DNA from 2 places in the Marinomonas posidonica IVIA-Po-181 genome. Region 2 is predicted to be linked to the other one. Evidence: riboswitches for the same ligand, from Rfam matches in the RefSeq annotation. Region 2 holds a riboswitch; the other holds the start of a gene.
What was found. Region 2 has a riboswitch for thiamine pyrophosphate ahead of thiB (thiamine ABC transporter substrate binding subunit). Riboswitches for the same ligand answer to the same signal wherever they lie in the genome.
Positions count from the first base shown of each region.

Region 1: it holds a riboswitch for thiamine pyrophosphate, as region 2 does, so the genes downstream of both, thiC (phosphomethylpyrimidine synthase ThiC) here and thiB (thiamine ABC transporter substrate binding subunit) in region 2, are expected to answer to the same signal.

Region 1 is NC_015559.1:2,124,634-2,140,042, forward strand. It holds gene thiH (2-iminoacetate synthase ThiH) at 100-1,269, opposite strand; gene MAR181_RS09955 (thiazole synthase) at 1,266-2,045, opposite strand; gene thiS (sulfur carrier protein ThiS) at 2,048-2,245, opposite strand; gene thiE (thiamine phosphate synthase) at 2,229-3,749, opposite strand; gene thiC (phosphomethylpyrimidine synthase ThiC) at 3,765-5,807, opposite strand; TPP riboswitch at 5,993-6,097, opposite strand; gene rsmI (16S rRNA (cytidine(1402)-2'-O)-methyltransferase) at 6,181-7,044, opposite strand; gene MAR181_RS09980 (penicillin-binding protein activator) at 7,043-8,932, shown strand; gene MAR181_RS09985 (YraN family protein) at 8,880-9,266, shown strand; gene MAR181_RS09990 (SIS domain-containing protein) at 9,272-9,865, shown strand; gene MAR181_RS09995 (ClpXP protease specificity-enhancing factor) at 9,980-10,357, opposite strand; gene MAR181_RS10000 (glutathione S-transferase N-terminal domain-containing protein) at 10,434-11,066, opposite strand; gene rpsI (30S ribosomal protein S9) at 11,424-11,816, opposite strand; gene rplM (50S ribosomal protein L13) at 11,831-12,259, opposite strand; gene zapE (cell division protein ZapE) at 12,413-13,510, opposite strand; gene MAR181_RS10020 (ZapG family protein) at 13,638-14,084, shown strand; gene MAR181_RS10025 (Nif3-like dinuclear metal center hexameric protein) at 14,195-14,956, opposite strand; gene MAR181_RS10030 (S1C family serine protease) at 14,972-15,409, shown strand, end outside.
Region 2 is NC_015559.1:865,559-880,967, forward strand. It holds gene msbA (lipid A export permease/ATP-binding protein MsbA) at 1-1,216, shown strand, start outside; gene MAR181_RS04000 (3-deoxy-D-manno-octulosonic acid transferase) at 1,218-2,444, shown strand; TPP riboswitch at 2,467-2,582, shown strand; gene thiB (thiamine ABC transporter substrate binding subunit) at 2,640-3,653, shown strand; gene thiP (thiamine/thiamine pyrophosphate ABC transporter permease) at 3,665-5,257, shown strand; gene MAR181_RS04015 (thiamine ABC transporter ATP-binding protein) at 5,244-5,951, shown strand; gene MAR181_RS04020 (DMT family transporter) at 6,011-6,874, shown strand; gene MAR181_RS04025 (DMT family transporter) at 6,871-7,767, opposite strand; gene MAR181_RS04030 (DMT family transporter) at 7,789-8,685, opposite strand; gene MAR181_RS04035 (MipA/OmpV family protein) at 8,700-9,449, opposite strand; gene rpsF (30S ribosomal protein S6) at 9,680-10,084, shown strand; gene rpsR (30S ribosomal protein S18) at 10,108-10,338, shown strand; gene MAR181_RS04050 (hypothetical protein) at 10,357-11,220, shown strand; gene rplI (50S ribosomal protein L9) at 11,240-11,683, shown strand; gene dnaB (replicative DNA helicase) at 11,805-13,181, shown strand; gene MAR181_RS04065 (methyl-accepting chemotaxis protein) at 13,254-14,816, shown strand; gene bioA (adenosylmethionine--8-amino-7-oxononanoate transaminase) at 14,891-15,409, opposite strand, start outside.

The sequences.
Region 1 (15,409 bases), 1.3 Mb from region 2:
GAAGACATTATGTCTGGACTTATGTCAAACCGAACAAAAGACCTAGGAGAGAGTAATAAAGCTTGTCAGCATGGCGTCAATAGACACGCATTAGCCCATTTAGAAACGACTCGTTAAGGCAGGATCCCAATCTTTCCAAACCACCTCTTTTCCTTGAGCATGAATCATAGCCGCAATGTCAGAAACACTTCTCTCATCACTAATCTGAAATTGTTCCAGTGCTGGCTGAGCTTCTTCAGCATACCCTCCCGGCTGCGTTTTAGACTCAGCACTCATAGTCGTAAAGCCCATTTTCACGGCATGCTGCCTAAATGTGGGAGATTCCCGTGTCGACAAACTCATCTCTAAATCCGCATCAAACAACCGCCAAGCGGCAATCAGTTGTACCAATTGGCGGTCACTGATCACTGATTTAGGCTCGATCCCTCCTTCACAAGGACGAATTCTAGGAAATGCCACACTAAAACGGCTACGCCAATAGCGCTTTTGCAAATGACGAAGATGATGAGCCATAGCAATAGAGTCTGTACGCCAATCCTCTAAGCCTAGTAGCACCCCTAATCCTATTTTGTGAATCTGTGCTTGACCAATACGATCCAGCGCATCTAAACGATAGTTAAAATTGCCTTTATTGCCTCGTAAATGATGCTCTAGATAGGTTTTACGTCGGTAGGTTTCTTGATATACCAAGACCGCATCCAATCCCAATTGCTGAAGCCGCTCATAATCAGCCATTTCTAATGGCTGAACTTCCATAGATAGCTGACTAAAATGGGGCTTTATTCGCGGCAACATACGCTCGAAATACGGCATGGCAACCTTATTTGTTTCGCCTGTAACCAAAAGAATATGGTCAAATCCTTTCGCCTTAATAGCGGCCACCTCAGCATCTACTTGCTGTTCATTAAGGGTCAAACGACGAATAGCATTCGACATAGAGAAACCACAGTAGGTACATTCATTGGCACAAGCATTTGACAAATAAAGCGGCGCAAATAAACTGATCGTGTTACCGAAACGCTGTTGAGTGATACCTTCACTCTTGGCCACCATCTCCAGCAAATAAGGTTCTGCGGCAGACGAAATTAACGCCGCAAAATCTTCCACGCCCAGCTTATCTTTTGCCAAAGCCCGAATGACATCTTGTTCGGTTTTCATCTGATGACTACGTGACATTGCTTGCCAGTCCATATCGTCAAGTACCTGACTGAACTGGCCTGTAATGGCTTGGCTTTGCTCAACTATGCGAACAACAGACACTTTACTCATGATAAAGCCCCAATAAACTCGGTCAGTGGGCTGGTAGCGTGCGCCGCATCAAATCGCTTTTCACCCAATCCGGATTCGTAGGCTAATCGACCCGCTTCAACCGCTAAACGAAACGCCTTACTCATTTGTTTAGGTTGTTTCGCTACTGCCATCGCGGTATTCACCAAGACCGCATCCGCCCCCATCTCTAGAGCCAAAGAGGCATCCGATGGCGCTCCAATCCCAGCATCCACAATCACTGGCACATTTGCTTGCTCAAGAATAATGTCTAAAAAGGGTCGACTCGCCAGCCCCATATTCGATCCAATCGGCGAGCCTAACGGCATCACACATTGACACCCCACCTCTTCTAGGCGCTTACACAAAACAGGATCAGCATGCACATAAGGCATGACCACAAAGCCTTTTTTTATCAAGGCCTCTGCTGCGACCAAGGTTTCATTACCATCCGGCATCAAATAACGAGGGTCTGGGTGTATTTCCAATTTCACCCAATTCGTCTGCAACGCCTCACGAGCCAGCTCGGACGCAAAAATGGCTTCTTGTGCATTTCTTGCCCCGGACGTATTAGGTAATAGCTTTACCCCCATTCTTTGCAAGGGTTTCAGAATATTGTCTGTTTGATGCTGCAAATCTAAACGTCGTAGAGATAGGGTTACCAATTCAGCGCCACTGGCCAAAATAGATTCCGTCATCGCCTCGGCACTAGCGTACTTTCCAGTACCGACAAATAAACGAGAGCCAAATTCTTGATCTGCAATAATTAGTGGTGTCATACCTAACCTCCAGCAATGGATTCAAAAATAAACACTCGGCAAGAGGCAAACAGATCGGTCGTTGCCCAAACGCTGCGAGGAATAATGTTTTGATCTATGGCTACCGCCACACCAGAGGACTCTTTTTGCAAAACATCAAGTAAGTCTTGTATATGACGACCATCAAATTCAAACAACTTGTCATTAAGATATATCTTCATTTCCGACCTCCTTTGATTGTTCAAACTCCCCTATCAAGAAGCGAGTCACCCGCTCTGGTGCTTCGGCCAAGGTAATGGCGGTAACCAAAGCCACACTGTTCACCCCTGTGGCCGCAACCGCGGCAAAGCGTTCGCAGTTAATTCCGCCAATGGCTACGGTTGGGTAATGACCCTTTAGTAAATTAACATAATGCTGCAGACGCTTAAGCCCCTGAGGTTGAGATGGCATTTGTTTTGTTTGCGTTGGATAGATGTGACCCAAGGCAATATAGCTGGGGTTGAAGGCCAAGGCTCGAGCGATTTCAAAATACCCATGCGTGCTAACCCCTAAGCGCAAACCAGCTTGTTGAATATGTGTTAAGTCAGCCACTTGCAAGTCTTCTTGCCCTAAATGAACGCCATAGGCTCCGTACTTGATGGCTTTTTCCCAGTGATCATTGATGAACACCTGCGCTTGATGGGTTTTCCCTAGCAAAATTGCTTGTTGAATTTGCTCATCCAGTCCTACAGCATCCGTATCTTTAATACGCAATTGCGCCATGCGAACGCCTTGCCTTAATACCAATTCCAACCAAGCAATCGAATCGACAACAGGATAAACGCCCATTAAATCCACATCCACCATTGGAAATGGAAGAGGTTGCCCTAATCTCATGTTGGCCATAAGGATTTCAGGCAAGTTTTCAATCTGCTCCGGCCACCCAGGCCTTCCCAATGGGCCAGCTCCCTGCCCAATTTGCACGCCCGTTTTGAGTGCGCCTGTAATGTATGCCTTAGCCATAGTGATCGCATCATCAGCAAAGTAGTCATATCCCAAAAAGCAGGACAAGGCGGTTGATAACGTGCAGCCTGTTCCACGGGTATTGTGGACAGACAATTTTTCCGTTGAAAAACCACACACTCTTTCGCCTTTAAACCACCAATCTGTCGCAGCGGCATCGGCATAATGCCCCCCTTTCAGCAACCAAGAAACTTGGCTAACGCCATATTTTTCGATGATTTGAAAGGCGATTTGATTCACCGCTTGATGTGCCGAAATCTGAGTAAGCGCTTCAAATTCCAACAAATTCGGAGTGATATAATCGACATAAGGCAGCATCAGAGTTAGCAAATCGACCGCCGCCTCACTTTGTTGCAGCCGATTACCAGTCTCACTGCTGGCCGCCATGACAGGATCAAACACAATGTTAATCTCTGGGCGTTGTCGTTTTATTTTTTCTAACCACTTACTGCACGCGACAACCAACTCATGATTAGGTAACAAACTCACCTTAATGGCTTGAGGATAAACATCATCCAACAGGACCTGCCACTGTGCATCAAACATCGCCACACTGACTGGCTCAACCAATTCAACGACTTTGGAGTTTTGAGCCGTGACACAGGTCACGATCGATTGCATATGGCATCCTAGGTCTTGCCCGGTTCGTAAGTCGGCTTGCAATCCTGCATGTGCCGACGAGTCAGACCCGCCAACACACCAAATAACAGGAGGTTTTGACATTATCTCACCTCCTATTTAAGGGTGCCCTGTTTCAAGATCTGTTGTCAAAACCGTTTTGCTTGCCGCTGACGCCTCATTTTTTGACGATCTGGCCAATAGATTTGAATCAAACTTATCCGTCGTCAAATACACATCACTGCCTAAATCACGAAATTGTTCAGACATTTTTTGCATGCCGGCAATCGGGTTATCCTCCTCAATAGCGACTAAATCAATTCCATTCGCCTCTAACCCAGCCGCATAGTCACGAACTTCTTGAGTAATCTTCATCGAGCAGAATTTCGGTCCACACATAGAGCAGAAATGCGCCACTTTACCAGACGCTTGAGGCAAGGTTTCATCGTGATAGGTACGGGCTGTTTCTGGGTCAAGGGACAAATTGAATTGATCTTCCCAGCGAAATTCAAAACGAGCCTTAGAAAGAGCATTATCTCGAATTTGCGCACCTGGATGCCCCTTGGCAAGATCCGCTGCATGAGCGGCAATTTTATAGGTGATCAAGCCTTGCTTTACATCTTCCTTATTCGGCAAACCTAAATGCTCTTTCGGCGTCACATAACACAACATAGCACAGCCATACCAACCGATCTGAGCCGCACCAATACCAGACGTAATATGGTCATAACCCGGTGCGATGTCTTGTGTTAACGGCCCTAAAGTATAAAAAGGCGCTTCATGACAATGCTCTAATTGCTCAGTCATATTCTGCTCAATTAATTGCATCGGAACATGCCCTGGCCCTTCAATCATGACTTGTACATCGTACTCCCAAGCCACCTTTGTTAATTCGCCTAGGGTTCTCAATTCTGACATTTGTGCTTCATCATTCGCGTCCATAATAGAGCCCGGGCGTAACCCGTCCCCCAATGACAGCGCCACATCGTATGCCGCACAGATGTCACAAATATCACGGAAGCGTTCATACAAAAAACTTTCCGTATGATGAGCCAAACACCATTTGGCCATAATAGAACCGCCGCGAGACACAATGCCGGTCAAACGCTTCGCGGTAAGCGGGACATAACGCAACAAAACGCCAGCGTGGATCGTGAAGTAGTCCACACCTTGCTCCGCCTGTTCAATCAAGGTGTCACGAAATACCTCCCAGTTTAGATTTTCAGCAACGCCATCGACTTTTTCCAACGCTTGATAAATCGGCACAGTACCAATAGGGACAGGTGAATTTCGTAGAATCCATTCACGGGTTTCGTGTATGTTTTTCCCCGTGGACAAATCCATTACAGTATCCGCCCCCCAACGAGTCGACCAAACCAGTTTTTCCACTTCTTCTTCAATGGAAGACGTGACCGCCGAATTACCAATATTGGCATTCACCTTGACCAGGAAATTGCGGCCTATGATCATCGGTTCAGATTCTGGGTGGTTAATATTATTTGGAATAATGGCACGACCTTTTGCCACTTCATCTCGCACAAATTCCGGTGTAATCCTATCTTGCAGGTTGGCCCCAAAACTATGACCAGGATGCTGTTTTAAAAGCAACTCACTCTTGATGGCCTGCAAGTTTTGATTTTCACGAATCGCAATGTATTCCATCTCAGGGGTTATTATTCCCTTTTTGGCATAGTGCATTTGAGTGACACATTGAGCAGACTTAGCACGGCGTATTTTGGGTAAATACTGGAACCGCAATTCATCTAACTTACCATCGTCTAATCGAGATTGAGTAAAGCTTGAACTGACTACTGAGAGCGTTTCTGTATCATTACGCTCTTCAATCCAATTGGCTCGCTGTGGATTGATCCCTTGATGAACATCAATTTTTTCCTGTGGATCACCGTAAGGTCCGGAACAATCGTATACAAAGATGGCTTCGTTTGGTTCAAAGGTTAACTTGGCAGAATCCGAACCAATCGGCGTGTCCGTGAGATTGATTTTACGCATTGGCACACGTACACCATCCTGCTTACCCTTTAGATAAATACGTTCCGAAGCTGGAAAAGGCGTGGCTTGAAGTGACTCGATAAAAGCTTTTGCTGCCAAACGAGACGCTTCGCGTGACAGCTTGTTTGGTTTTTTGTTGTTGTGACTAGACATGAGCATTTCCCTTTTTAATAACGTGAGAATTGCTTGTCTGGGGTGCTGTTTATCCTAATAAACTGATTTAGACATCAGACTAGGCAAACATGGAATCCTGAAATGATAGAATTGAAATAGACGAGTGACTGGCTGCATCGAAAACAATTCAACAAAACAGGAGTTCATTCGATGCAGATAAGAAAAAGTATGACTTTCTTGTTTCCTACGCGGGTATCAACCCGATCAGGTTCTGCGGATCCCGCATTCAATTATGCGATCTCAGCCAAATGGCACTCCGACAAGTAATCATGAGTATACTTATTCAAACGTCCCTGTAAACCCAGTATTTTTAGTCTAGTGAGTTAGATTCACTTGCGCAAAGCAACAAAACTCAGTCTTGCTGCATTTCTAACGCCAATTTATACAGTTGATTCTTTTTCCCACCAGTGAACTTAGCCGCAATCGCTGCTGCTTGCTTCAAAGGCAAGGATTCTTCTAGCAGCAAAGTCAAAACACGGCGCGCCTCCTGCAGTGATTCATCTTCTTCTGGCAGAGATAAATTCAACATTACCACAAACTCCCCTTTCATCTGGTTAGCATCTTCATCAAACTGCTGGAGAACCTGACTAGGAGAACCAGATAAGAAGGTTTCAAATGTTTTGGTAATTTCTCGAGCCAACACTAAATTGGCTTGATCACCATACACAACCTGAAGATCGCCAATGGAATCATAAATACGGTGAGTTGATTCGTAGAATACGACTGTACCTGCTTGCTTGGCCCAAGAAGTAAATACATCACGACGTGCTTTACTTTTAGCTGGCACAAAACCTGCGAAGAAAAACTGGTCCGTTGCTAAGCCAGAAGCACACAAAGCCGCAACCACAGCACATGAGCCAGGAACCGGTACAACCTTGTGACCCAATGCCCTTAAGCTTGAAACCAAATGATAACCTGGATCAGAAATTAAGGGAGTACCCGCATCGGATACCAGCGCGAGGTTTTTACCTTCCGACAACAAACTGGCGACGTACTCAGCTTTGTCTTTTTCATTGTGGTCGTGTACGGAAAAGAGCTTGGCCTCAATGCCAAAATGATTCAACAATCGACGAGTGTGTCGAGTATCTTCAGCCGCGATATAGTCTACATTGCGTAAAGTCTGTTCCGCTCTTTTGGTGAAGTCGTCTAGATTGCCTATTGGTGTCGCAACTATATACAGCGACCCTCTCACTTCATCCGAAGTATGTGATACCATGTTGCCTCTTTCATTTGTCATTTTTAAGATTATGAGCCTAAATAATTACCGCATCATATCATTAACCCTTTGCTCTTTTCTGCTGGCTGCCTGTAATTCCGCGAATTTAAATTTGCCTCAGCAGAACACGACATTAGTACAGCAAAATACAGCTACCCAAGAGCGCACATTACCACCTAGCATTTACCAGCCGAAAAAGACCTCAAGCTCAGATCAAGCTATTCGCGATGCCCTACAACAGGCACAGAAAAACTATGACGATGGCAATTTCATCCAAGCCATTTCAATCCTAGAAAAGAATGTTTTAGGAAAAGACTCATCTGTCCAGTTTGATGCTTTCTTACTAGCAGCAAACATCAATGCTCAGTTAGATAATGCCTTAGACGCATTTGATCTACTCAATAATGCCGAACAGCTTGCTATAGCTCGTCATCCAGACAAGCAAAATGCACTTCAAGAAACACGCGCTAGCATTTTCGAGCATTTTAGCAACTGGCCGGAAGCGGTTAAACTTAGAATGGCATTAAGCTATAGCCTGCCACTGAATGAAGGTGCATCCAATCAAGCAAAACTTTGGCTCGCGGTTCAAAACCTGACACAAAACGAAATTGACAGCCTATATCAAGAACAGCAACCTATTTTGAATGGCTGGTTAACCATCAGTAATATTTTGCGGGATCAGTCTCTATCGATTGAACAACAATTAGCCAACTATCAAACATGGCAACAAGAAAACACCAATCACCCTGCCGCAATCTCCCCACCACAAGACTTTCAAATCATGGCGTCTGTTGAAGAAATGGCACCTGAAAAAGTCGTGTTAATGCTACCAATGACTGGGAAATTAAAGCGCGCATCTCAAGCCATTGTCGACGGCTTTTTTGCCACCTATTACAATCAAAGAGAAAAACGTCCGCAGGTTAATATCGTTGATGTGGACCAGTTTAATGACATCAACAGTGCTTTACAGGCCGCCAATGAAATGATGCCTGATATTATCATTGGGCCACTTCAAAAGAATAATGTTGCTAAGATCAGCCGTCTTGTCTTACCGCACCCTGTGATTGCTCTAAATCAATTAGACTTTAATGAAGCCGCTCAGAATTTGTTCCATTTTTCTCTTAACGCCGAAGATGAAATTCATGAACTGATTAGTTTTGCCAAACAAGAAGGCGCCACTAAAGCCGCTGTATTAAGTACTCAAGATACTTGGGCCCTGAAACAAAATGATGAATTTACCCAAGCGGCCCAACAAGAGCACGTGACCATTACGTCTACTCAGTCCTATGCGAATACGCCACAGGGACGTCAAAATGCGGTTCAAAAGTTACTGCTCATTAATGAAAGTACATCACGACGAAAATCCATCGAAAAATGGACCGGCAGTAAGGTTGAAAGCATCGCCCGACCAAGACAAGATTTAGATTACGTATTTTATGTAGGCAAACTAAACGACGCCAAACAGATTCGCCCCTTGCTGGATTTCTATTTTGCTGACTCTGTTCCTATGCTAGCTACAAGCAGCTTAAATGACAGTGCTCCTGACAAAAATGGTAAAGCAGAAGATATTGAGCGCATCTTATTTACTGAGCTACCTGCTTTATCTTCCGACAACAAAACCGCTAGCGCCTTACCCGCTAACCCAGGGTCAAATATTTTACGTCGACTACAAGCAATGGGAGCAGACTCTTATTTATTGGCAAACAAATACCAGCTGTTTGCCTTGTTAAAAAGTACTAAAATTTCTGCCAATACAGGCATTATCACCATGGATGATAAAGGCGTTTTTCATAAGCGACCTGAGATAATGACCTACCGAAGAGGGAATTTGGTTTATGCGCGCAGTAAGCAGTTTTTTCAAAGTAAAGAAAATAACAGCGAAGAATAATGGACAAAAAGCAGAGCAAGAAGCCGAAGCTTTTTTGTGCCGTAAAGGATTAACCTTTGTAGAGCGTAATTTCTATTGCCGAACAGGCGAAATAGACCTGATTTTTCTCGATCAACAAACCTATGTATTTGTCGAGGTTAGGTTTCGAGCAGACCCTAAGCATGGGACGGCCGCAGAAAGTTTAAGCTCATCGAAATTAAAAAAAATTCGCAATAGCGCGGCATTATGGCTACAAAAAAACAACAAATCTGACGTCTCCAGTCGTTTCGATGCCGTACTATTTGATATAAAAATTGACCATAAACATTTAACTTGGCTTAAAGCAGTATTTTAATCACTATGGATTTTCAAGAAGCAATATACACTCAATTTGCACAAAGTTTTGAAGCGCAACAGCAAGCACTAGAAAGCCTTCCTCCTTACATTGAACATGCTGGGAAAGTCATTTTCAGCAGCATTGCTTCAGGCGGTAAAATTATTTGCATCGGCAACAGCACTGGTTCACATTTGGCTCAGTACTTTAGCACCTTGATGCTGGATAAAATGGACAGGGAGCGCCCGGGATTGCCCGCAATTAATTTAAGCGGCGAAGGCTCATCAATCCTGGCAATTACGCATAACGACAGCTATCACGACGTTTTCTCAAAACAAATTACCGCCCTTGGCAATCCAAACGATATTTTATTTGTCATTGCCAACCGAGGTAACACCTCACCTATTATCCAAGCCATTCAAGCAGCACACGAACGAAAAATGAGTGTAGTGGCCTTGACCAGCCCAGAAGCGAAAAACATTTCTTCTTTGACGTCACAAGATGACACTGAAATAAAGGTCAATTTATTAGGTACGGCAAGAGTCCATGAATGCCAAATTACAGTTATTCATACTCTGGTGGACTTATTGGAAAGGCAGCTATTCGGCTACGAAGACTAGCCAAGCAAAGTTTAAGTGGCGGGGAAATCTACTGTTAAAGAATGAGTTCTTAGCCGACAGCCTAGCTAAAGGAGTGGCCCTGATTCGTTTTCATAAACATCAGGGCACGCCAAATTATTTAACCACTTTCAGCTGAAACCCCTTTGGAGGCGTAGGTGGTGTTGGTGTTGGCTCTTCCCCAAACTCTTCATCTGGAAACACAAAGCCATCGCCATTTTCTTTTGCATACAATGCCATCGCCGCTTTCATTGGCACGTAAACCTGCATAGGCTTGCCACTAAACCGCGCCTCAAATGACACCGCCTCTTTATCCATAATAAGATGGCGAACGGCACTCATACTGATATTCAGTACAATTTGACCATCTTTTACGAATTCGGTTGGAATAACGACATTTTCTTGCTCAGCGTCCACCAATAAATAAGGCGTCATTTCGTTGTCGGCTACCCAAGAATAAGCGGCATTTAGTAAATAAGATCGTTTTGGTATCATCTCAGTGCTCCTTATTTAAAACAAAAAAAGGAGCACTGAAGCTCCCTTTTTTATTACATCTAGATCATCAAATGGCTTAGTCTAAGCGCATTTCTTGTTCTGCTTCAGACAGACTTTCTTGGAAAGACTCTCGAGCAAATACAAGATCCATGTATTTATGAAGTGACTTAGCTTGCTCTTTAGGAATATCAACACCCAAAGCAGGCAAACGCCACAAAATTGGCGCTAAGCAGCAATCTACAATCGTGAACTCTTCGCTCATGAAGTAAGGTTTTTCATCAAAAATTGGCGATACACTAATTAAACCTTCACGTAACTCTTTTTGTGCTTGAGCGACAGCCTCTTTGTCTTTGCTAGACAAGATCAGGTCAACCAATTTGGCCCAATCGCGCTGAATACGGTACATGTACAAACGACTTTCAGCACGAGCAACTGGGTATACTGGTAATAGTGGCGGATGAGGAAAACGCTCATCCAGATATTCCATCATGACATTTGGCTCATACAACACCAAATCACGATCGACTAAAGCAGGAAGCTCATTATACGGATTCACATCAGCCAATTCGTCTGGCTTGTTAAACGGGTCTACATCAATGATATCCACTGTTACGGCTTTTTCTGCCAATACGATACGCACGCGATGGCTATAATGATCTTCTCCATCAGAAAAGAACGTCATTGAGGAGCGCTTTGCAATAACACCCATGTCTAACCCCTATATTGAAAACTTCAAAACCCTCTTAAAAAAGAGGACAATTAAACTATATTAACAAAGCCTATAATAAGATATCAGCGCTTTACTAATAAAAATGTATTGGATTGAGCAATAAACGCACTCAATGAACAATGAATGAATTTATTAGATTACTAATGACCGCCAAGCGGTCGCTTGCTCATTCCCTTGAAGCCAAACACTGACTTCAATTCAAAGCGTTATTCTATCATCATTTCAAATATTTTTCTTTGAAAAATCATTTTGTTACAAGATAAGAAAAGGCTTTTTTCAAACAAAAAAAACGCTTGGCATAAACCAAGCGTTTTAATACAGATTCTAAAGCGAATATTAACGCTTAGAGAACTGAGGACGACGACGTGCTTTACGAAGGCCGACTTTCTTACGCTCAACTTCACGAGAGTCACGAGTAACGTAACCAGCAGAACGTAGAGAACGACGAAGAGCTTCATCGTATTGCATTAGCGCACGTGTGATACCGTGACGGATCGCACCAGCCTGACCAGAAATACCACCACCTTTAACAGTGATGTATACGTCAAACTTTTCAGTTGCTTCAACAAGCTCAAGTGGCTGACGAACAACCATGCGAGCAGTTTCACGACCGAAGTACTGATCGATAGAACGGTTGTTGATAACAAGGTTACCAGAACCGGCTTTAAGGAACACACGAGCGGTAGACGTTTTACGACGACCTGTACCGTAGTATTGAGTAGCTGACATAATGATCTTCCGTATTAAATGTTAAGTTCTTGAGGCTGTTGAGCAGCATGTGGATGCTCAGTACCAGCGTATACTTTCATTTTCTTGTGCATTGCACGGCCCAATGGACCTTTTGGCAACATACCTTTTACGGCGATTTCAAGAACGCGCTCTGGAGCGTGATCAATCAACTTCTCGAAATTCATAGAACGCAAGCCGCCTGGGTAACCAGTATGGCGGTAGTATTGTTTAGCTGCAGCTTTGTTACCTGTAACGTGAACTTTCTCAGCATTGATAACAACGATGTAATCACCAGTGTCAACATGAGGAGTGTATTCAGCTTTATGCTTACCGCGAAGACGGCGAGCAATTTCGGTCGCCAAACGACCAAGAGTTTTGCCTTCAGCATCAACCACGAACCAGTCGCGACGTACTTCAGCAGGTTTAGCAGTAAAAGTTTTCATCAAAAAAACCCTATCAATACGCGTGTTAACAACACGCTATACCTATTATTATTGGTTGGCCGATCTTATTCAGATCGATCAACGTACACTTACCTTTTAAAAGGCGAGCGCAGTATACAGCACTTCCATCACATAAGAAAGCTGTAATCACGATTATGGTCGATGTTCAAGAGACAAATACTCTTCTGACTGCATCTCTAGCAAACGACTGATGGTTCGATCGTATTCAAATTTCAACCGAGTCCCTTGATAAATATCAGTAATGGCTACTTCCGCAGAAAAAATCACTTTCACATGACGGTCATAGAATTCATCAACCAAATTAATAAAACGTCTCGCCAAATCGTCACGAGCAGCATCCATTTGCGGTAAATCAGAAATGATCACCGTGGTATAAAGTCGTGCAATTTCAATGTAATCAACCTGACTTCTTGGACCATCGCACAGTGCCTTAATGTCAAACCAAGCCAGATCTTCACAGCTCCTTAATAAAGGAATTTCACGTCCCTCAATTTCAACACTGCCACCCTCTACAATATGAGAAGCATCCGTAATTAAGCTCATGAACCTTTCATTTAACTGATCCGCCGACTCTGTATTAAGCGGATAATGATATAATTTCGCTTGCTTTAAGGTTCTTAAGCGATAATCAATCCCACCATCTACATTCATCACCTTGGTATATTGTTTCACCAAATCAATGGCAGGTAAGAATCGCGCTCGCTGCAAGCCATTTTTATACAATCCGTCTGGCTCAATATTTGATGTGGCGACCAGTGTCGTGCCATTTTTAAACAGCTCTTCTAACAAGCCAGCTAAAATCATTGCATCGGTAATGTCTGTCACGAAAAATTCATCGAAACATAACACCTGCGCTTTATCAGAAATTTGTTTACCCACTATTTCTAACGGGTTTTTCACTTCGTTTAACTTCCTAAGTTCCTGATGAACCATCTGCATGAAACGGTGAAAGTGCAATCGCAACTTTTTTTCAGTAGGCAGACAATCAAAAAAGGTGTCCATTAAATATGTCTTACCACGACCCACACCGCCCCAAAAATACAATCCCTGCTCAACTTGTGGCGACTTCTTTTTCTTAAACATGCTAAACAAGCCTGTCGATTCAGGCTCTTGCTTAGCAAGCAACCGATCAAATAAATCTTGTAATGCTGCTACCGCTTCTTCTTGCGCAGGATCATAATGAAAATCTTCGCGCTTTAGGTCTTCTTTATAACGTGTGATTGGGGTCATGTCAGTCTTTCGTATGAATAAATGAATTGCATGTATTCTAACAAAATGTAACCTAAACAACACCTCTCATCCTGTTAACCTTTTGCTCATATGCGTTATAATGGAAATATGTTTTAAGGAGAGAGTTATGAATTTAGAAGAATTCAATGTCATTGTTTTTATTACAGGTATTATTGTCGGCAGCATCGCCACTTACTCGATAAAGAACCTGCTTGCCAAGAATAATACCAAGCAATCAGACACAACAAACAACCTGGTTACCATGAAGTCTTTGCAACAAGAACTTGATAACAAGCAAGTCATCATTGATAATTTTTTTGCAGACAGCAATGAACAAATTCTCATGATCGAAAAACGCCTTACTGAGCTAAAAAACAATCTAGCCAGCAACGCCTCACAATTGAGCAACGTCAAAGTTAATGTCGCCCCAACAAGCCAATCTTTTGAAGAGAATATATCCGCTGAGCCACCTAGAGATTACGCCCTTAAGAAAGAGCAGGATCAAGGCATGCTAAGTGAAGCTTTTGGACTAAATAACCCAGAGACTGAACTCGAGCCTAAACGCGGCATCTAAACATCATAATTGGTTTAACTGACATCATTAGATCTGATCTCACAATAAAAAACGGGCTACTTTAATGGCCCGTTTTTTATTGAATAAGCATACAAATACAGCAACATGCCTTAAGCAGGATTATCAATATCAATGAAAATCGCCTCTAGCCCAGATTGCTCCGACAGAAATTTGGCCATAGACTGAGCACCAAAACGTTCCGTAGCGTGATGACCTGCAGCAATAAAGTGAATCCCCATCTCTCTTGCGATATGAATCGTTTGTTCTGACACTTCTCCAGTAATAAACACGTGAGCATCAACCTTAATAGCCTGATCGATATACCCCTGAGCACCGCCAGTACACAAAGCCACTCGCCGGATAGGACCATCTGAAACACGTTCGAACAATACCGACCTCTGCACTGCTCGCTCAATCAATGCCTGAAAGGCGTCGAGTGACATTTCCTCTGCCAACTCACCCACCAACCCAATAGACTCTTCAAGCGGCACACCTGACTGCAAACTTTCTCTCGATGTCAGGCCCAATGCTGTCGCCAGCCCTGCATTGTTACCAAATTCTATATGCGCATCCAACGGCAGATGATAGCCATACAAATTAATGTCATTCTTAATCAGGGTCGAAATACGGCGATATTTCATCCCAACAATTTCTGGCGCTTCATTCTTCCAAAAATAACCGTGATGTACAAAAATCGCATCTGCCTGCCAAGCCACAGCCGCATCGATTAAAGCCTGATTGGCCGTCACTCCCGTTACAATGCGCTTAATTTGGTTTTTTCCTTCAACCTGTAGGCCGTTTGGCGCATAATCTTTAAAACAACTTGGCCTTAGCGTCCGATTCAGCAATAATTCAAATTCACTGCGTAACAAAGCAACCCCTTATCAATGATGAAGCTAAAAATTTACTGGATGCCTGCCATTATCGCCATTCTATTAGGTGCTTGTATAGGTCTAACCACACTACTCATCCAAGACAAGCATAAAAGCCAGCACCCTTTTAGCTTTGCAGATATCGTCACAGCCACCACCCCTTCCGTTGTCAGCATATATAGCCAAAAATTTGCAAAGCGACATTGGACAGACAAAACCGCGACCACACAAACCACCAGTTTAGGTTCAGGCGTAATCATTACCACGGATGGCTTCCTACTCACCAACCACCATGTCATTCAAAATGCCCAAAGCATCACGGTTGCCTTAAACGATGAAAGACGGCTTGCAGCTAAGCTAATTGGCTCAGATCCCTCAACCGATTTGGCCGTTTTAAAAATACAACTCAATGGGTTACCTAACATACAAATTGGTGAAAGTAAGGAAATTCAA
Region 2 (15,409 bases):
TGTGTCTTATGCGTCAAAGCGTTTTCGTCGTTTAAGTAAGCGTATTCAAAATGCCATGGGCGGCGTAACCGATGTGGCGTCAGAAGCCATTAAAGGTCATGAGGTTGTTAAGATCTTCGGGGGCAGTGAGTATGAGGTCGAACGTTTCCGTCAAGCGGCGCAAGAGAATCGTCGTTCTCAATTGAAAATGGAAAAAACTCGCTCTCTAAATATTCCAATTGTGCAATTTATCTTGGCATTTGCCATGGCTACTTTGATTTGGTTTGCGCTCAGTCCGGATTTGAGTCAGCACATGACGCCAGGGGACTTCATCGCGTTCTTGACCGCTGCTGGCATGTTGGGTAAGCCGATTCGTCAATTAACCGATGTGAACAGTGTTTTACAAAAAGGCATTGCAGCTTCGCAAAGCATTTTTGAATTTTTGGATATGTCGGTTGAACCTGATGATGGCAAAATTCTCGCACAATCCTTAAAGGGTGATATTGAATGGAAAGACATGTCTTTCTCTTACCCAAATGCAGATAAGCAGGCTCTTAAGAAGATTACGTTATCCTTGCCCGCAGGGAAAACCCTAGCATTGGTCGGCCGCTCTGGGAGTGGTAAGTCGACTATGGCCAATTTGATTCCACGTTTTTATAACTTGGATGAAGGTGAGTTAAACATTGATGGCGTTTCCATTTCAGATTATCAATTAGATTCTCTAAGAACCAGCATTGCTTTGGTGAACCAGCAGGTTGTTTTATTTAATGGCACCATACGTGAAAACATTGCTTACGGACATTTGCGTGATGCCAGTGATGAGCAAGTGATTGAGGCGGCAAAAGCGGCCAATGCATGGGGCTTCATTCAAGAGCTGGATCAAGGTTTGGAGACTATGGTTGGTGAGAATGGTGTCTTGCTTTCCGGTGGTCAACGCCAGCGAATCGCCATCGCACGAGCCATTTTGAAAAATGCGCCTATTCTTATCCTGGACGAAGCAACTTCGGCACTGGATACAGAGTCTGAGCGAGCCATTCAAATGGCCTTGGATGGATTGATGGAAAACCGTACCACGATTGCCATCGCTCACAGACTCTCGACCATTGAAAATGCTGATATTATTGCGGTGGTTGATCATGGTGAAATCATTGAGCAAGGTTCTCATACTGAACTATTGGCGATGAATGGCGCTTATGCTCAGTTACATAACCAGCAATTCAGTGAGACGGCTGACTAATATGTGGTTGTATCGTTTCCTTCTGGCTTTACTGACTCCTATCATCTGCTTGAAGGTTCGACGTTTTAAAAAAAATTATCCAGCCTATCGAGCCAAAGAAGCCTTTGGTCGTTGGGGAAAGGTGGAAGCGGACTTGTGGATTCATTGTGCTTCCGTCGGAGAGGTGTTGGCCGCTCGACCCCTTGTGACACAGTGGCGAAAAAAATACCCGAATCAAACCTTATTAGTAACCACCATGACACCAACTGGTGCGGCGCAAGTAGCACAGGTGTTTCCATTTGCTTTGCATCGTTATTTGCCGATGGATTGGCGTTTGGCGGTGAGACTAGCATTGCGTCATTTAACCTGTCCTCGATTGTTAATCATTGAAACCGAGCTATGGCCAAACTTGCTTGAACAAGCTAAATCACAGGGGCTGCGTATTAGCATTGTGAATGCCCGAATGAGTGAACGTTCGTATCAGCGTTATCAAAAGTTCTCAGCTATTTCTCGTCACCTTTTTACTTTGCCTGATCAGTTTCTAGCCCATGCGCAAGCAGATGCTCAGCGCTTTAAGGGGCTAGGAGCGAAAAAAGTTTATGTCACCGGTAGTATTAAATTTGATTTGAACGTACCAGAGGAAGTAATGCAGCATCAGTGGCGCGATGACTTTGATAAAGACTTTGTCTGGGTTGCAGCCAGTACACATCAAGGTGAAGATGAGCTTATGTTGCAAACACATCAAGCTTTGTTAGAGAAGCAGCCGAAAGCATTGTTGATCCTTGTGCCGCGACACCCAGAGCGTTTCGAGTCTGTGTTTGCTTTGGCGCAAGCTTCATTTTCTCGTGTAGGGTTGCGAAGCCAAGTGGCTTTCAATAAGTGGTCTGAATACGATGTGATCATTGGCGATTCAATGGGAGAGCTGATGCAGTATTATCAAACTGCGGATTTGGCTTTCGTGGGTGGCAGTTTGGTGAAGCGAGGTGGACATAATCCAGTTGAACCTGCGTTATTAGCTAAAGCGATCATTGTGGGCCCTCATGTGTTTAATTTCAAAGACATTACGGATCAGCTCCTACTAGAAAAAGGAGCATTGCAGTGCCAAGACGAAACGCAATTAACAGAGTTTGTGTTGGCGTTAGCGTCACAAGCCTCACAACGTTTACGGATAGGCCAATCGGCGCAGCGTTTTGCAGAAAAAAGCCAAGGTGCCGTGACTAGGGTTTTGAATGAAATAGACTTTCATTAGGGGACTCTTTACAATAATTGCTCATTATCTCATGGGGTGCTTGGTTGATAAAAAACCAAAGCTGAGAAGCGAAGGCTCGCTAACCCATTGAACCTGATCCAGATTATGCTGGCGTAGGAATTGAGATAGCAAGTCTGTCAATCATACCTTGCCGTTTCACCTATACGCCGCTCACTTATTATTAGGAGCGACACCTTGAAAACACTTTCTTTTCGTACTTATTCTAGTATTGCTTTGGCCACCTTTACGCTGTCTTTTTCTGCTCTTTCGTCAGCGGCTCAAACACTTAATGTTTATACCTATGATTCCTTTGCATCCGACTGGGGGCCTGGTCCGAAGATTAAAGAAAACTTCGAGAAGCTGTGTGACTGTGAGGTTAACTTTGTCGCTTTGGATTCTTCCGTTGGTATTCTGTCTCGTGTGCAATTAGAGGGGAAATCTTCATCTGCTGATGTGTTATTAGGTCTGGATTTGAACTTGATGGAGGCCGCTAAAAAAACAGGCTTGTTGGCTGAGCATGGGGTTGATACCTCAGTGGTAAATCTGGAGGGGGGGTGGTCTGATAAAGACTTTGTTCCTTTTGATCATGGGCATTTCGCGTTTATTTACAATGCGGAAACACTAGAGAACCCTCCCAAAAGTTTGGCGGACATTGTTGAAAACCAAGAATTAAAAGTCATCTATCAAGACCCTAGAACTAGTACGCCAGGTTTGGGGTTATTGCTTTGGATGAAGTCAGTGTATGGTGAGAAAGCAGCGTCTGCATGGTCTACTTTAGCCTCTCATACGGTAACGGTGACTAAGGGCTGGTCTGATGCGTATGGTTTATTTTTGAAAGGTGAGGCCGATTTGGTGTTGAGTTATACCACCTCACCTGCTTATCACATAGAGGCGGAAGGTGAGACCAAATACCAAGCGGTTGAAACGACAGAAGGTCGTTATCCTCAAGTTGAAGTGGCGGCGATGATGAAATCGGCACCGAATAAAGTCTTAGCAGAGCGTTTTATGTCATTCATTTTGACACACGACTTTCAGTCGACGATTGCTACAGGCAATTGGATGTTACCTGTGGTTGATCTTGATCAGCCTTTACCAGAGGCTTTTGCAGCGGCGATGAAGCCAGTGACTAGCTTGATGTTACCGGCGGACCAAGTGGCCGAGGAGCGTAAGGCCTGGGTGAATGAATGGTTGAATGCGACCACTGAATAAGCTGAATTAGTTTGAATCGATTGATTGGAATATCAAGCCTGCTTCCCGCGATGTTGGGGGTGGGCTTGTTTGTTTGTATTGGTGTTTTTAGCTTGATGGCTTTATTACGCTACAGCGATGTGGCTGAGTGGTCGTCCTTTTTGTCTCAGCCTTATCTGTGGCGTTTGATTCGCTTTTCTTTATGGCAAGCTTTATTAAGCAGTTTGCTTAGTCTTGTTATTGCTGTGCCAGTGGCGTCCTGCTTATTTCATCGTTCTTTTTGGGGGCGATCTTTTTTGTTGCAGTTATTTTCCGTGTCTATGGTGGTGCCTAGCATTGTTGCCATTCTAGGGATCGTTGTGGTGTATGGTCGAACGGGTTGGTTGGCACAGATTTCTGGTATTGAGCTTCCATTATATGGTTTGACCGGTATTTTGTTGGCGCACGTATTTTTTAATATGCCATTGGCGGTTAGGTTGCTATTACAGGTCTATGCTTTAATTCCAACTGGTCAGTGGCGTCAAGCTTACCAGTTAGGTTTTGATCGATGGTCTGCTTTTCGTTTTATAGAATGGAGTTACTTACGCAAAGCTTTACCTGGCGCATTTGTATTGATTTTTATGCTTTGTTTTTCCAGTTTTGCTGTGGTGCTCAGCTTAGGAGGTGGTCCTAAGTCGAGCACCCTTGAGGTAGCCATATATCAAGCATTAAGGTTTGACTTTGATTTGAATAAAGCCAGCTTTTTAGCACTATTACAGGTGCTGATTTGTACAGTGATTGCCCTTTTTGTGTACAAGCTGGCGCCTGTGAATCATCAGGACTCAAGTTTGTTAGCGCAATCCCGTTTTTCTATTCGAGATTCCTATGGTGCCAAAGCCTTAGATGTGATCGCATTTCTGTGTGTATTGGTATTTGTGTTGCCGCCTTTTATTGCCATTTTGGATCCGATGTTTTCCACGCAATTCCTTCAAACACTTAGCTCCTTGAGGCTTTGGCAGGCGGTTTTAGTGTCACTCAAGATTGCTTTTCCTGCCGCCTTTATAAGCTTACTGCTGGGGCTGAGTTTTTGTGTGCTGGCGCGTTATTGTATGGGAAGGGGAAAACTCGATATCTGGTCAACAAAGTTAGAACAGTTAGGTAATCTAATTTTAATGGTTCCTGGTTTGGTCATCGCGACAGGCTTATTCTTATGGTTGAGAGATTTGGGGCTGAGTTTTTCATCCAGTTATTGGATTGTGGTTTGGGTTAATGCGGTGATGGCTTTGCCATTTGTATTACGTTGTATGATGCCCTGTTTTTATCAGCAAGAGCGTCGCTTTCGGCATCTGTATTCCAGTTTAGGGCTTCAGGCTTGGTCTCGCTGTAAAATAGAATGGCCTTTGGTGCGAAGTTCTGTTGCACAGGCATTTGCGTTTGCTTTGCTACTATCTTTGGGAGATATGGGTGTGATCGCGTTATTTGGTAGTCAAGGCATGGTCTCGTTGCCGCTGTATTTATTTCAATTGATCGGTGCTTATCGCCTAGAAGAGGGAGCCTGTGTTGCCGTGGTGTTGATTTTGTTGTGCTTGGGATTGTATGTGTTGTTTTCTCGTATTGTTGGGGGAAGGTGGCATGCTCAAGGTTGATTTAAAGTACGACTGGGAGCGTTTTCACGCGCATTATCAAGTTCAGATCGATCAAGGTATCACGACTTTACTGGGAGCGAGTGGTGAAGGTAAAAGTACCTTACTGCATTTACTTGGCGGCTTTTTGCAAGGTCATGGTGTATTGGATTATCAGGCTCAATCTTTGTTGGCTTTGCCCGCTTACAAGCGTCCCATTTCGACCTTGTTTCAAAGTGATAATTTATTTCCGCAATTGACGGTTTGGCAGAATGTGGCGATTGGACTGTCACCGCATCTTCGTTTGAGTTCAGAGCAATGCGAAAGAGTGACTTGGGCATTAGAGCAAATACAGTTAGCTTCCAAAGCGGATGTTTATCCTCAGGCACTGTCGGGTGGACAGGCGCAGCGTATCGCCATTGCCAGAGTGCTGGTGAGAAAAAAGCCTATCCTATTGTTAGATGAGCCGTTCAGTGCTCTTGATCCAGTGCTCAGAGAGGAAATGCTGTTTTTAGTGAAGCAGGTGACGGAAAGCTTTTCGTTAACCACCTTGATGGTTTCTCATTTGCCCAGTGAGGCATCGTTGGTTGGTGGGGGTGTTATTCTGATAGAGCAAGGTCGAGTGGTTGCTCATGAAGCGGCGGACGTTTTAGCCAGTAAACAGACTCCCAACGCGTTTACGCAGTATTTGGGGGAGTCGAAAAGCTCGACAAGCTAGATGGATTAAGTTACATATTGCTTAACGATCTAGTGAATTGAAGTGGGCGCTTAGTCTTAATGGACGATAGAGAGTTAATCAAAAAGGGCATTTTTGCGACAATTGCTTATGCCTTTGTTATGTCTTTGACGGCCATAGCAGCCAAGCAAGCGCAAACAGTTATTGCTGTGTCTACACTGGTTTTTTGGCAAAGTCTTTTTTGTGTATTGGTTCTTCTGCCACAAATGCGTGGGCGTTGGCAAAAGCGCCCATGGTCGGTTTGGCGTATCCATTTTTTGCGTAGTTTTGGTGGCTTTATCGGCTTTCTGTTTTATTACTGGGCGCTGAATCATATTCCACTTGTTGAAGCCTCTTTATTGCGAACTTGTGCGCCTTTGTGTGTGCCTTTTATTGTTTTGGCATTACATGGTATTCGTATTCCTAAAGCCAGATGGTTGCCCTTATTGATCGGCTTTGCAGGGGTTGCGTTCGTTATTCAGCCGACCCCAAGCCATTTAAATCCTTGGCATCTGGTTGGGTTTGTTTCTGCAATCGGTTTGGCCTTGTCTATGGTGACGACGCGCATGTTGTCGCATCAGGTATCAGGTCAAGAAACCTTGTTAGTATACTTTGCTGTCTCTTGTTTGTTATCCATACCCTTGATGCTTTGGCAGGGGGATGGGGTGGTGGTGCCCTTAGATGTTTGGCCTCTTGTTGGCGTGGTCGTCACGACACTCTATATTGGCATGTTCTTGTATAACAAGGCATATACTTATGCTCCCGCCAGTATTGTTTCACCTGTCAGTTATATCGGTGTGGCTTTTAGTGGCTTCTGGGGGCTTGTGATCTGGCACCATGTGCCAGATATTTACGCTGTTTTGGGAGTAGTGCTGATTTTTATGAGTATCTTAATCAGTACCAGAATCGCGCGGAATAGAGGTTAGTCTGTGGTGTTTTGTCTCTTGTTGTTTAAAATGGTTGCCACAAAAATGCCAGTAAAAATCAAAAATATACCCATGTAATGGAAGCTAAATAACCGCTCGCCCAGAAATATCACCGATAGACCAATACTAAAGACAGGTAGAAGATGAATGAAGTGTCCTGCTGTTGCGGCGCCGAGTTTCTGAATGCCAATGTTCCAGCACAAAAATGCGCCAATCGAAGCAAAAATCCCCATATATATAATGCTTCCCCAGTTGGCGCTAGTTAGTTCACTCAATGAGGTTTCAGCGAAAAGTAAGAATAGTGGTGCTTGGATGCCGGTGCCGATGAGAGCGGTGCTAGTAAAGAAGCCAATTAATGACATGTCTTTTGGGCGGCGAATTATCATCACTGAGTAAATGGCCCAACTAACGGCCGCAGTTAAGATCCATAGGTCACCTTTTGATATGGTGAGATGCAAAAAAGTGTCTAAACTACCGCGGCTAACTATGATGATAGCACCGATAGTTGAGATGATAATGCCAGTGTTTTGCCGCCAGTTTGTTCTATTACCTAATAAAATGCGGGCAGTGATGAGAATCATCACCGGCATGATGGAATTCAATAAGACGGCATTGGTGACGGTTGTTGATGTTAAACCAATATACAAAAATAAGTTGTAATTACAGATGCCTAACCAACCAAAAAGGATTAGCAAGGGCCAGTGTTGGCGTATGATGTGTCTTTCTTGGCAAAGCTTTTTGTAAGCAAAGGGTAAGAGAATCAGACAAGCTAAACTCCAGCGCAGAAATGAAATTGTGTAAGGATCAATGCCGGTCGATACTGTCATGCGACCTAAGACATAGTTACCAGACCAAAAGAGTATGGGCAGTAGCAAATAAACAAATGCTGGCATTGGTGCTTCCTTTTATTATTTTTAAGATGGCTTTCTTTTAGACCAGTTTTGTACAAAGAGGCCGAGCAAAATACAGCTAAGACCTACTAGTGTCGAGGCTAAAATGGGCTCGTTAGCAAGTTGTGTAAGCCAAACAATAGACAGTAATGGTGCTAAGAAAATCAGGTTGGCAACTTGGCTGGCATTGGTGGTGAGCTTCAGAGCTCGATTCCATAAAACAAAACTGATCCCCATCTCAAATAAGCCGATATAAACCGCTCCCCAAATACCTTCAGGTTGCCAATGTGTTAGCTCACCTGTTGCCGCAGCAAAGGTCAGGATAATAGGCAAGGCAAAAGCAAAATTGAGTGTCAGTCCAATTAGACTTGGTCGATCGTCTTTTGTGTTTAACAGCCAATAAAGCGCCCAGATGATGGTGCTTAGTATTGCGAACCCTACGCCAATGATATTAGAAAACGCCAATGTGGTGATTTCGCCTCGGGTGGAAATATACAAAACACCAAAATAACAACTGGCGGCGGCTATATAATCGGCTAGCGTCAGTCGTTGTTTTAAAATAGGAACAGCCATAAAACTGAGCATAATGGCCCAAGTGTAATTAATGGCTTGTGCTTCCTGTGCCGGCAATAAGTCATAAGCCTGCAGTAAAATGAGGTAATACAAGAAAGGGTTGATAACGCCATAGAATAAAGAAGCTTTCCAGGACTGTGTGGCATGATATTTAAGCTGGTTGAGCTGACCTTTATAGCCAAGTAAGGCGAGTAAAAAAATCAGTGAAACCGCGCAGGCAATCAGCAAAAGCTGCGTCGGAGACAGACTTTTTAATGATAGTGAAAATGCCGTGGCGACCGTTGACCAGAGAACAACGGCGCCCAAGCCAAAGGCCATGGCTTTTGTATTATTTGAAAAAGAAGGCATGGTTTTTTATGGCCTTAAAAGTTGTAGATAATGCCGACAATAACAGAATTAAAACGCTTTTGGTCGATAATGGGACTGTCTAATACATTATCGCTGTATTGGTTGTGTTTAAGCGCAAGCATGAAATTCGTACTCGGTGTGAGTTTATAAATGCTTCTTAAACCAATGCTGGAGACAGATGTGGCATCTGCATTATAAGCGGCAATGCCTCCTGAGGTGCGGTCTGATTCTGTCTGTGACACACCATATAAATGTTGACTCATTTTACGACTCGTATATTGGTGACTAATAGAAGGGATAAATACCCAGTTACCATTTGGTATGGGTAAGCCGATTGAAAAGCGGACATAATAACCATCGTGTGTACCACTGATATCCTGAGCTACTTTGGTGGATAACAAGCCAAAACGATATTGGGCAAAGGCCATAACACTGTCATCACGGTCATTAAGTTGTTGGATATCGCTATTGTCTGAGTCGTCAGGATCAAAGTCTGCTGTTTGATAGGATAATCCTGCAGACAGAGCTTGCAGTTTAGTTTGTGGAATCAGGTGATACCCTATGTCTGGAAAGGTTGCATAAAAACGTTCGCCCTTAACCGAAAGATTAGGGATGAGTCGAGTGTCGGTTTCCATGTCTTTGTAGATGGACTCAGAAAGCGCGCCTAAAACACCAATACTACCCTTGGCTTTCACTGTTGTGGTTGTTAACGAAAGAGTAATGAAGACTGATATCAGGCAGTATTTAAAAAAGTATGGAGTCATGTTTTTTGTTCCATCATAAAACGCGGTAAGATGGCGTGATTCTATGACCTTTTAGACAGGCTGTAAAACAAGCCTGTGATGACTGAGTGAAAGCATCGAAAATGTTTCTTAATGCGTTTACTTAATGGCCAACTTTGCTATATAATTCGCGTCCCTGTAAATCAATACTCCTTGTCTCACAGCTTTTTAACAGGGGAAGCGTGGAGACTAAGAACCCATAAGGAGCTTAAATGCGTCATTATGAAATCGTCTTTCTGGTTCACCCAGATCAAAGCGAGCAAGTACCAGCAATGGTTGAGCGTTACACTAACCTAATCACAGAAGATGGTGGTCAAGTACACCGTTTCGAAGATTGGGGTCGTCGTCAACTTGCTTACCCAATCAACAAAATTCACAAAGCACACTATGTTCTTATGAACGTTGAGTGTTCTGATAGTGTTTTGTCTGAACTAAACGAAACGTTCCGCTACAACGATGCCATCATCCGTAACTTGGTGGTCCGTCGTAAAGATGCGGTAACAGAAGTTTCTCCTATCAAAGCATCTGAAGGTCGTGAAGAGCGTCGTTCTGCACCACAGCGTGAAGAGCGTAACGTTGAAGCGTCTACAGAAACTACTGAAGAATCTGAAGATTAATCTATTTGAATTAGGAGATACTCATGGCTCGTTTTTTCCGTCGTCGTAAGTTCTGCCGTTTCACAGCAGAAGGCGTTAAAGAGATCGATTACAAAGATCTAGACACACTAAAAGGTTACATCACTGAAACTGGTAAAATCGTACCTAGCCGTATTACTGGCACTAAGGCTCGTTACCAGCGTCAGCTAGCGACTGCAATCAAACGCGCTCGCTACATTGCTTTACTTCCTTACACTGATAGCCACTTTAATTAATAGGCAAGAAGTACCCTAATGAGTGGTTTAGCCAAATGGATAATGGAAAAACGCCGTAACGCCATCATAGGTGTCATGGTGTTTGGTTTGATCCCCGTTATGTTTTGGCTGGCTGCGGCCATTTTAGGCTTAGTGGTACTTCGTAAAGGTGTAAAAGAAGGAATACCTGTTTTTGCTTGGGGCTGTTTACCAGGTCTTGTTATCTGGATGCTTCAGGGTGATGCAACTGCGTTACTGGTTATGTTAGATGTGGCTTTGTTGGCTTATTTATTAAGAGAAACAAGGTCATGGAGTTGGGTGTTATTAGCCGGTAGTTTATTGGCGTCATTTAATACCTTGATTCAACCTCTGCTCATGTCAGATGTCTTGAACTTTGCAGTTGACTTGGTTCAGACTGTTTTGCAACGAGAGGCGGTTGAAGTACCTGAAAGATCTATGATCTTTTCCCAAGCGGTGATGGCGGTGTCCATTTTCCAAGTGGTGATTGCGGTTTTCGCGCTTTTATTGGCGAGAAAGTGGCAAGCAGGGCTCTATAATCCGGGTGGGTTACGTAGCGAATTTCATCAATTAAGATTGCCTGTGGCATTCAGTCTGGTGCTTGGCACTATGATATTGATTGGTGAGAGTGTGGGAGGGGCGCTTTCTGTGCTTTCTCAAGCCGCCGTACCCGCTTTGATATTGCCAGGATTAGCATTAGTACACGGTATTTTAGCAAAAAAAGAAATTGGGGTTGTTGGACTGATCGCATTTTATCTGGTGGGATTTTTTATCCTGAATGTTTATTTTGCGAACCTTTTGATCGCGCTATGCGTGATTGATAGTTTTGTGGATATACGTTCCAAGATCCAAGGTAAGGCGTCCAACTCAAGTGATAGCGAATGATTAATTAGAGGTGATCGAGATGGAAGTTATTCTACTCGACAAAGTAAACAAGCTAGGCGGTATTGGTGACGTTGCAGTTGTTAAACCAGGCTACGCTCGTAACTTTTTGATTCCAAACAAAAAAGCTGTAATGGCTACGAAAGCTAACTTGGCTAGCTTTGAAGAGCGTCGTGCTGAGCTTGAAGCTCAAGCTGCTGAGCGTAAAGCGGAAGCTGAAACACGTGCTCAATCACTAGAAGGTAAAACTTTCACAATCGCTGCGAATGCTGGTGATGAAGGTAAGCTTTTTGGTTCTATCGGTACTCGCGACATCGCTGAAGCCATTTCTGCAGAAGTAGAAGTGTCTAAAGCAGAAGTTCGTCTACCTGAAGGTACTATCCGCCACACAGGTTCTTTCGAGATCGATCTTCAGCTTCACTCTGAAGTTGTTGTTGCTGTGACATTGGTTGTGACGGCTGAATAATTTATTTCGATAAATTATTTGCTAAAAAAAGGGTGTCTTGCTGATTGCAAGATGCCCTTTTTTTGTGGCCATGATAAGCTAATCCAACTGTTTTTTGACCTTTATAAATGGATATTGTTGCGTGCAATTAGATGATTCTGAAGTGGCTTCTATTAAGTTGCCTCCCTATTCGGTAGAAGCTGAACGTTCTGTCGTTGGCGGTTTGATGTTGGACCCGCAGGCTTGGGAAAAAGTGTCCGAGCTGGTTATTGCTGATGATTTTTATCGACCTGAGCATAAGTTAATCTTCGCGGTAATTGCTCGGTTGGCTGATGAGTCTGAGCCGGTCGATGTCGTGACCATTGGTGAGCGCCTAGACAAGCGAGGTGATTTGGAATCAATTGGTGGAATGGCTTATCTGATTGAGGTAGCCGAAGCGACCCCCAGTGCGTCCAACATTGCCTCATATGCGGACATTGTGCGTGAGCGTTCGATCTTACGCCGTTTGATTTCAACCACCAATGACATTTCCTCTCGTGCTTTTCATCCTGAAGGGATGACAGCAGCAGAAGTATTGGATGAAGCGGAACGTAAGATTTTTCAAATTGCCGAAGGCGGTGAAAAGAAAGGTGGACCAAGAATTGCTTCTGATATCTTGAGTGCGACTGTTGATAAAATCGATGAGCTTTATCATCAAGATGGTGCGATTACAGGGTTGAGTACAGGGTTTACCGATTTGGATGCCATGACCGCAGGATTACAACCAGCTGATTTGGTTATTGTGGCGGGTCGTCCCTCTATGGGTAAAACCACCTTCGCAATGAATTTGGTCGAAAATGCCGCGATGATCAGTGACCTTCCTGTAATTGTTTTCAGTTTGGAGATGCCTTCAGAGTCGTTGATGATGCGTATGTTGTCATCGCTGGGGCGAATTGATCAAACGCGCATGCGTTCGGGCCAATTGATCCAAGAAGATTGGGACAAATTGATGTCAGCGGTGAAGATGCTGAAGGATCGGAAGTTATTCATTGATGATACGGGTGGCATTAGCCCGACTGAAATGCGATCACGGGTTCGCCGTATTGCCCGAGAGCATGGTGGTGTGGCCCTTATCATGGTCGATTACCTTCAATTGATGCAGATTCCTGGCTTTACTGAAGGTCGAACGAACGAGATTTCTGAAATATCACGATCCCTTAAGGCCATTGCGAAAGAAATGGACTGTCCTATGGTGGCATTGTCCCAGCTAAACCGTAGTTTGGAGAACCGACCCAATAAGCGCCCAGTCAACTCGGACTTGCGTGAATCCGGAGCGATTGAGCAGGATGCGGATGTGATCTCCTTTGTATACCGTGACGAAGTGTACCACGAAGATACGCCACATAAAGGGATTGCAGAAATCATTATTGGTAAGCAGCGTAATGGTCCGATAGGTACTTGTCGTTTGGCTTTTGTGGGTAAATATACTCGTTTTGAAGATTTGGCGCCGGATGCTTACCGTGATTTTGATGACGAATAATGTGTGACTAAAAATGAGTTCGGGTGCGATGGCTGCATCTTAATATAATAACGATAAGATCGAGGATGATATATGCGTAAGATGCCTGTAACTGGAAAGGAAAATGATTTCCCTGAAAGCGATGTTTTAGTATCCAGCACGGATGTGAAAGGGCGAATTACCTTTGTTAATGATGCGTTTTGTGAGGTCGCAGGTTATCAACAAGCGAGCCTTATTGGCGCGCCTCATAACTTGATTCGACATCCTGATGTGCCGTCTGCTGTGTTTGCGGATATGTGGGCCAACTTAAAGCAAGGTCGTAGTTGGATGGGGATAGTGAAAAACCGTTGTGAAAATGGCGATCATTATTGGGTGAGTGCACACGTAAGTCCCTTGTTGGATGGCAGTAAAGTTATTGGTTATGAGTCCGTGCGTCGTAAAGCTACGACGGCTGAAAAGCAGCACGCTCAATCCATTTATGATCGAATTAATGCAGGAAAAAGTCTCTTGCCTTGGTCTATTAAGGCGACGTCTCATTTGGCAAATGCGAGTTGGCCTGTTCTCTTGTGTTTTGTGTTGTTGGCTTGCACGGGGGTGTTGTCTGGAAACCTGTTTTATCAGGTGTTAGCACCACTGTTGGCTTTATTGGGTGCAGGGCTAGTTTATCTTCAAGGTCAGTCTGTTAATAAGTTGGTCGCTTTATTGTCTGAAGAGTCGAATAATCCGATTGGCCAGTATCTGTATTGTCGTTCTGTGGGGGCAAAAGCCGCCATTCGCTTCGATAAAATCCATCAAGAAGCGGCCGGTCATACGTTTCGCTATCGTCTAAAAGAAGGGGCGAATCAATTAAGTAAGCGAGCTTCGGACGCGAAAGGCAGCGTGACCACCAACTTGACGAACTTTAATAAACAGCGCGGTACGTTCCAAGATGTGGTCGCAGCAAGTTCGCAATTGCTTTCCAGTGTGACTCAGGTGTCGTCTCATATTCAGGTGGCAGTTGAGGCGACAGAGGCGGTTGGCAGTTTAACAATAGAAAGTCGTCATCTTGCTCAACAAACGGGCACGACCATAGGTCAGGTTTATCAAGAGGTGGCAGAGGCAAAACAAGTGGTCTCTGTGTTATCTGAGCAAAGTGATAAAATCAATGAGTTGGTTCACTCAATTAGTGACATTGCCGAGCAGACAAACCTGTTGGCATTGAATGCTGCGATTGAGTCAGCTCGTGCCGGTGAGGCTGGTCGAGGTTTTGCTGTGGTGGCGGATGAGGTGCGAGCCTTGGCCATTCGTACGCAAAATGCGACACAAAGTATTCATAGCATGACGGAGGAGTTGAAAAAGAAAACCTCTGATGTCACGTCTACCATAGATAAAGGTGCTTTGGTGGCTCAGCAAGGAGTTGAAAGTGTGAATCAGGTCGCTGAAAAAATGAGTGAAATAGAGGCGTCTATTCAGCGTGTGGTGGAAATGACTGCGCAAATTAATGTTTCCTCTGAAGAGCAGGCAGGGGTTGCTCGCAACTTGAACGACAAAATGGAAGTGGTCGATGAGTTAAGTGTAAACAGTATCGAACGTGCTGAAAATATTGTGTTAAATATTACTCATATTGAAGAAGAGGCTTATGAGCAAGGTAACCTTGCTGAGCGCATGAAGCAGTAGGTTTGTAACACAGGTTCCAGTTTAAATGATAAAAAGCCCTTTGTTGAAGTGATTTGCAAAGGGCTTTTTTAGATCTATTGATTAAGAATGGTATAGATGGCTTGCCCCAATTTTTGAACGTCTTGTTGGCTGATGACATAGGGTGGCATCAGATAGATGAGTTTTCCAAATGGGCGAATCCAAACACCAAGTTCAACAAACTTTGGTTGTATTTCGTTTAGGTCGATTGGCTCATTAAGTTCGACGACGCCAATGGCGCCTAGGCAACGTACATCTTTGACGGGTTCTAATGACAAACAAGGTGAGAGAGCTTGAGTAAGCCAGTCTTCAAGTTGAGCAACGGTTTGGGTTATGTCGCTAGAGCCTAGTAAAGATAAACTGGCGTTTGCGGCGGCGCAGGCTAAAGGATTGGCCATAAAAGTTGGTCCATGCATGAATACCCCATCCTTTTCGCTAATGCCAAGGGCCACTTTATTGTTCGTTAGCGTGGCTGCTAAGGTCATGTAACCCCCCGTTAAGGCTTTACCAACACACATAATGTCAGGGCAAATGTTACTGTGTTCGGTGGCAAAGAGTTTTCCGGTTCGGCCAAA